Regions from separate parts of the Brevibacillus sp. AY1 genome, predicted to be linked through region 1. Evidence: riboswitches for the same ligand, from Rfam matches in the RefSeq annotation. Region 1 holds a riboswitch; the other holds the start of a gene.
The links. A riboswitch is a leader RNA that binds a small molecule or an ion and turns the genes downstream of it on or off. The one in region 1 is predicted to bind S-adenosylmethionine.

Region 1 (3,410 bases):
TATTTGAATCGCTCCACTGTGCAGGATGTGGCGGAAGCGGGAATGATGCTGTACCGCAAACGGCGGATACTGGAGCGCATGCGAGAGATTGATCGGAGCGAAAGGGACGACTCGACGATCTCACCGCAATGAAAGGCGATTTGATGTAAAAAAGGCCGGTTCTCAAGTAGAAATCTACTTTCGAACCAGCCTCATTTTTGTGTGAGAGATTAAACAGCACTTACGGCAACAGCTTGTTTCAATGCCTGTTCCAGATCACCGATGATGTCGTCGATGGCTTCTGTTCCGACAGACAAGCGAATCATGCCAGGCGATACGCCTGCCGCAACCTGCTCGGCTTCTGTCAGCTGCTGGTGTGTCGTGCTGGCAGGGTGAATGATCAACGACTTGGAGTCACCGACATTTGCCAGGTGCGAGAAGAGCTTCACGGATTCGATCAGCTTTTGACCTTCCTTCACGCCACCGCGGATACCAAAGGTAAGAATCGCGCCTGCGCCTTTTGGCAAATACTTTTTCGCCAGCTCATATTCAGAATCGGATTCAAGTCCAGGATAGTTGACCCATTCCACGTCAGGGTGAGCAGCCAGGAAGCGGGCGACTGCCAGCGTATTTTCGCTATGACGTTCCATCCGCAGATGCAAAGTCTCCAGACCTTGCAGGAACAGGAAGGAGTTGAATGGTGCGACGGCTGCTCCGATATCGCGTTGCAGCTGCACGCGCGCCTTGAGAATATAGGCCAACGGACCGAGTGCTTCGGTATATACAACACCGTGATAGCTGGGATCTGGTGTCGTCAGGCCAGGGAATTTGCCGTTGGTCCAGTCAAATTTTCCGGAATCCACGATGATGCCGCCAATCGCGGTACCGTGTCCGCCAATGAATTTTGTCGTGGAGTGAACGACGATGTCTGCGCCGTGGTCAAATGGACGGCAGAGGATGGGTGTGGCAAAAGTGTTATCGACGATCAAAGGAATGCCATTTTCATGTGCTACAGCAGAGATGGCTTCCAGATCAGCGACGTTGATGCGCGGGTTGCCGATTGTCTCGACGAAAACAGCCTTTGTCTTTTCGTTAATCAGCGCGCGAAAATTTTCTGGGTTGGATTGATCCGCAAATACAACCTTGATACCCAGACGTGGCAATGTATGCGCGAACAAATTGTAAGTACCGCCGTACAGGCTGCTGGAGGCGACGATTTCATCCCCGGCCTGGGCGATGTTGAGAATGGAGAAGGTAATGGCTGCCTGACCGGAAGCAGTAGCGAGCGCACCCACGCCACCCTCAAGCAAGGCGACACGTTTTTCGAAAGCGTCCTGAGTCGGGTTCATGATGCGCGTGTAGATGTTGCCCAATTCCTTGAGCGCGAACAGATTTGCTGCATGCTCCGTATCGCGGAAGACGTACGAGCTTGTTTGATAGATAGGAACCGCTCTGGAGCCAGTGACGGGGTCTACCTCCTGGCCTCCGTGTACAGCAATCGTTTCCGGTTTCCATTGTTGTTGATCTGACATGGTCATCTCTCCCTTTTTCTGTGGTAAAATGGGCAAAACGGTGAAAATAAAACAAAAGCCTACTTCTGGGAAGAAGAAGGCTCCGGCTATACCGTACGCAAACATTCATCTCCCAGAATCTACAGATTCGATCCTGCAGGAATTGGCACCTCGCATTTGACATGCAGGTTGCCGGGCTTCATCGGGCCTGTCCCTCCGCCACTCTTGATGAAAATCGTGAGTTTTCGTATTAATTATCACAATTGTATGAAAGTGATACTCTTCTGTCAATTAAAATATTAGTTTTCATAGTGGTTTATGTGGCATTTGATTAAGTATAGGAAGGAAAGGCTGTGAACGCTTATGAGCACGAAGAAACATGGCAAGCTTCGGATCGCCTATCTGATTCCGAATATCGGCTGCTACCTGATGATTCTGTACATCGGTTTCTTCATATTTCAAAACGCCCGGGAGCTGGAGGAGATCGGTCAGTTGGGCATGTGGCTATTGATGCTGATCCTGCTTACACTGGTAAGTCTCTACGGCTCGTATCGGATCGCTACGTGGATCAAGCAAGGAAAAATATGATTTCGGAGCCATAGAAAAAAGAGGAGAGCAGCTGATCTGCCTCCTCTTTTCTTTCATGACGTTAATTTGTAACGCTTTCGCCTTTGCTCGTTCACAAATACTTTGCCGATGTAAAGGGATTCGCCCTGCATTTTGTGCTAAGCTTCACCTGAGTTCATCTGTTTGAAGTCGCCTTTGTGAAGTGTCGTTCAGTTAGAAAATAAAACGTGCATATGTTATGATGAAGCAGGAAAAAATCGATTGCGTAATCGTACATATAGGGGGATTTCAGGATGAACGAACAGGTAAAAGAAATAACTCCACAAGAATTGCTGGAAAAGCTCGAAGCAAAAGAACCGGTGCAGGTTATTGACGTTCGTGAAGTGGATGAGTGGAATGCTGGTCATATCAAACAAGCGAAGCTGATTCCGCTTGGATTCTTGCCTCATCGAGTGGATGAGCTGGATAAAAATATTCCCGTAGTGATGGTGTGCCGCAGCGGTGCGCGCAGCCACAGAGCGACCGAGTATTTGAGCGAAATGGGCTATGATGTAGCCAATATGGTCGGTGGCATGCTCGCTTGGCCGGGAGAGAAAGAAGAATCCTAAGCAAGACGTGTACGCACGTAAAATGCGGCTGGCATGAGGAGAGGTGTGAAGCCGCAGGGAAGAGCATGGGGAGGCAATACTCGTGAGTGAAGGTGCAAAGAAAGAATCATCTGTTCAAAAACACTGGTTTCCAGTATTAGCTGGTGTGCTGATTTTGGCGATTATCGGGATCTTTGGTTACCAATACATGCAGAAGACCCAGATTCCGGTCATCAAGGCATTGAATGATTTCACATTGGACAATATTGACGGCTCGAAGTATACCTTCTCGGAGAGTGCGGGCAAGGTGCGATTGGTTGAATTCATCTTCACCAATTGCCCGGATATTTGTCCTGCGACGACTTACAATATGTCCCAGCTGCAAGAGCAGTTGAAGGAAAAGGGATTGTTTGGGGACAAGGTAGAGTTCCTCACCATTACCTTTGATCCGGATTATGATACTCCAGAAGTGCTGCAGCAGTACGCGGAAAAATTCCACGCTGACCAGAGCGGCTGGAAGTTTTTGCGCGGCGACAATGCAGCCATTGAAACGGTCACTAAAGACTTTGGGATGGCTGTCATGAAGCTGCCGGATGAGAATTCGCCGTCTGGGTATTCGATTACCCATACAGCCCGTATGTTCCTCGTCGATGGTGATGGCAACATGCGTCAAGCCTATGGCATGGCAGCGGACATGGATATGGATTTGATGATGAAAGAGATGTCGATCCTCGCAGATTAGGATAAGTTGACAGTCCAATCGGAT
Region 2 (3,410 bases), on a different contig from region 1:
CAGAGTCAGCGTCGTGTTTACAGGTGAGTCGACTTTTGCTTTCGCAGCTTTCTCTTGTACTTCCTTGCTCAGTTGGTAGTTGATGAAGTCTTCAGCCAGTTGTTTGTTTTTGCTGCCTTTGACGATATTGACGGTATTCATGACCGCGTAGCCGCCTTCTTCAGGAGAAACGAATTTCGCTTCTGGAACAGCTGCCTGGATATCCTTGAAGTACATTTCCATGATCGGTCCTACTGCGATCTCTTCTTGGCTGAACATGTTCACGTACTCAGAGGTTTTATCGTAGTATTTGACAACTCCGCTGTTGATTTCTTTCATTTTGGCAAATGCTTGGTCTTCGTTGAATGTCGCGCTGCCTGAAACTTGCGATGCAGCATCCAGAATCATCGGACCAGTGGTCGAAGTGATGTTCGGCAGAGTCAGCTTGCCAGTCAAATCAGCACTCCACAGATCTTTCCAGGATTTGATCTCGGATTGAATCAGGTTGGGATTGTACGCGATACCGAATTGACCGATGGTATAAGCCGGTCCGTACTCTTCTCCGAGTGGGGCTTTGGCAATATCATAGACTTCATTCAAGTTCGGAATACGGCTGCGATCGATCGTTTCGAACAGCCCGTCATCGATCCCTTGCTGCGCGTAGTAGTCCGATAGATAGATCAGGTCGACAGCAGAGTTGCCTTGGCGAATTTTGTTCAGGCGTTCTGCGTTGTTTCCGATTTCCAAGACAATTTCCACGTTGTGTTCTTTTTCGAATGGCTCATATACTTCTTTGCGGAAGAAGTCTTCAGAAAAACCCCATGTCGAGATCACCAGCTTTGCAGGGGCGCCTTTTGGAGCTTCACCAGCAGCATTTCCCTCTGGCTGTTGAGCTTGATCTGCACTGCCACAGCCGGCCAGCGCGAGAGAAAGTGCGGATACAGAGAGCAAAGAAGTAAATAATTTTTTCATGTAAAAGTCCTCCATTCAAACCTATCTCTTTATTGTTTGTTCCATGAACCCCTTACTTTACTTTCTCCAAAGAACCGATGATCTTTCCCGCATCACTCCCTTCAATAAGGAAAAATAAGGAAATAAACAAAAGAAAAGCACCCTTGAATAGATAATTTCTTCTAAACAAGAGCACTTTTCTTCGTAAACGAAAGAATTGTACGTCTGTTTCATCCCGACCGGGTCTTCCCTTAAGATAAATCAAAAGAAAAAATCCCAGATAGGAATGTTGACTATTTATTTTTCGGTGGAATCCGACAAGATCACATTGGTAAAGGCCCACTGTGTAGTAGCGTCATAATCACGCAATATCGCTTCCAGCTGCAGACCCATTTCTTCTTCCAAACGTTCCCGCAGTCTTTTCTTATAGAGAAGCGACATCCGAAAATCTACTTCCAGCTTTAGTGCAGGAGCCTCGCCTTCGAGCGCATCGGATCTTGGAGAGCGTCGGTGCTTGGCTTGAAAAGCAATCAGGTTTTTCTCAATCGTAACCTTTAGTGAAGTTGTCCCAAAACCGAACAACTCTTTGGCTATCTCATTATAGATATGAGACAGTTTCTTTCTACTGTCGCTATTGTCCTGTATGGTCATAACATCACCTGCAAGCGTAATTGTCAGGCTTTTTTACTCCCCCATTATACATATGATCATAGTCGTTTTCAAGTTCAATATTCGTATTTTGCTCATTTCCTTGATAAATATGCTCTACTTCGTACGACTTTACTTACTTACAAAAAGTGTTTGACAGATATAAATAAGAACTATATAATCCAACTATCCAAGTAAGAATTAGTGTCAATTTAACTTCATATGTAATCATCTCTTATAGAGAGAGGTAGAGGGACTGGCCCAATGAAACCTCGGCAACCTATCCAATTGGATATGGTGCCAATTCCAGCGGAGATATTTTCCGGAAGATAAGAGAGGTATAAGCGACTTTTATTCGTGTTGCATGATAACCTCTTCTTTCGGGAAGAGGTTTTTTTGATTGCTAGACACACTTGGTCATGGGCTTCAATTTTTTAAACATATAGAATTTAACAGAAAAAAAGGGGAGAAATTTACTATGAAAAAGACCGGATTTTTGCTTACATCCTTGTTGCTTGCAGCTTCCTTGTTGACCGCTTGCGGAGCCAAACAAGAAGCAGCACCAGCAGCCGCTGAACAGACTAAAGTGAAGGTAGGCGTAACCGCTGGACCGCACGAAGAGATCATGAACAAAGTCAAGGAAGTTGCCCAAACAAAAGGCTTGGAAGTAGAGGTTGTCGTATTCAATGACTACGTGCAGCCAAACCAATCCTTGGATAAAGGTGCTCTGGATGCGAACAGCTTCCAAACCATTCCGTTTCTCGATAAATTCAATGCTGACCACAAGACAAAAATCGTCGTCGTAGACAAAACGGTTACATTCCCAATGGGTCTCTACTCCACCAAGCATAAAAACGTAGCTGATGTACCTGAAGGTGGAGTTGTTGGTATTCAAAATGATCCAACAAACCGCGCCCGTGCATTGCTGCTATATGAAGCAGCAGGATTGATCAAACTAAAAGAAGGCGTAGGAAACGAAGCTACTCCTCTGGATATCATTGAAAATCCGAAAAAATTGGAGTTTAAAGAACTGGAAGCTGCTTTCCTGGCACGCTCCCTGAACAACGTAGAGCTCGCAAGTATCAATACCAACTTCGCGATGTCTGCTGGCTACTCTCCAAAAAAAGATTCGATTTTCTCCGAGACATCTGATTCTCCTTATGTTAATGTCATTGCAGTGAATGAATCGAATAAAGACAACCCTGCTATCAAAAAACTAGTAGAAGCATATCGTTCGGAAGAAGTGAAGAAATTTATCGACGAACACTTTGATGGAGCCGTCCTCCCGTCCTGGTAAGGCAGGAAATTTGCACAGCAAGGAGACTGGATAGATGATTCAGCTTACAGAGATCCATAAGACGTACAAGGTCGGAAACAAACAGGTTGAAGCCTTGAAAGGCGTGTCACTGAACGTAGAGAAAGGTCAAATTTTCGGAGTGATCGGATTTAGCGGAGCTGGGAAAAGTACCCTGCTCCGTACGATCAACTTGCTCGAAAAGCCAACTAGCGGCTCAGTAGTCGTCAACGGTCAGGATATGCTGTCGCTGAAGGAAAAAGAGCTTCGACAGGCACGCAAGAAGATCGGGATTATCTTTCAGCACTTCAACCTTCTCTCTTCCTATAATGTATTTGACAACGTAGCCGAGATTTTGCGCATGAACAAGGTACCGAAAGATGTCATTAAGAAGAAGGTTGAGGATCTGCTGAGACTCGTCGGCCTGGAGGATAAGGCTCATTCCTATCCCTCTCAATTGTCTGGCGGCCAAAAGCAGCGTGTCGGGATTGCCCGTGCGCTCGCGACTGATCCGGAGATTTTGCTTTGCGACGAAGCC

Region 2: another riboswitch for S-adenosylmethionine. It lies ahead of JZI27_RS10155 (MetQ/NlpA family ABC transporter substrate-binding protein); the one in region 1 lies ahead of JZI27_RS14930 (homocysteine synthase).

The regions. Positions count from the first base shown of each region.
Region 1 covers NZ_JAFLPN010000018.1:12,592-16,001, reverse strand. Annotated here, with positions in the region: gene JZI27_RS14935 (EcsC family protein) at 1-132, shown strand, start outside; gene JZI27_RS14930 (homocysteine synthase) at 210-1,511, opposite strand; SAM riboswitch class I at 1,614-1,725, opposite strand; gene JZI27_RS14925 (hypothetical protein) at 1,854-2,078, shown strand; gene JZI27_RS14920 (rhodanese-like domain-containing protein) at 2,351-2,665, shown strand; gene JZI27_RS14915 (SCO family protein) at 2,748-3,386, shown strand.
Region 2 covers NZ_JAFLPN010000009.1:34,066-37,475, reverse strand. Annotated here, with positions in the region: gene JZI27_RS10165 (ABC transporter substrate-binding protein) at 1-951, opposite strand, end outside; gene JZI27_RS10160 (DUF2294 domain-containing protein) at 1,228-1,581, opposite strand; SAM riboswitch class I at 1,811-1,914, shown strand; gene JZI27_RS10155 (MetQ/NlpA family ABC transporter substrate-binding protein) at 2,057-2,875, shown strand; gene JZI27_RS10150 (methionine ABC transporter ATP-binding protein) at 2,910-3,410, shown strand, end outside.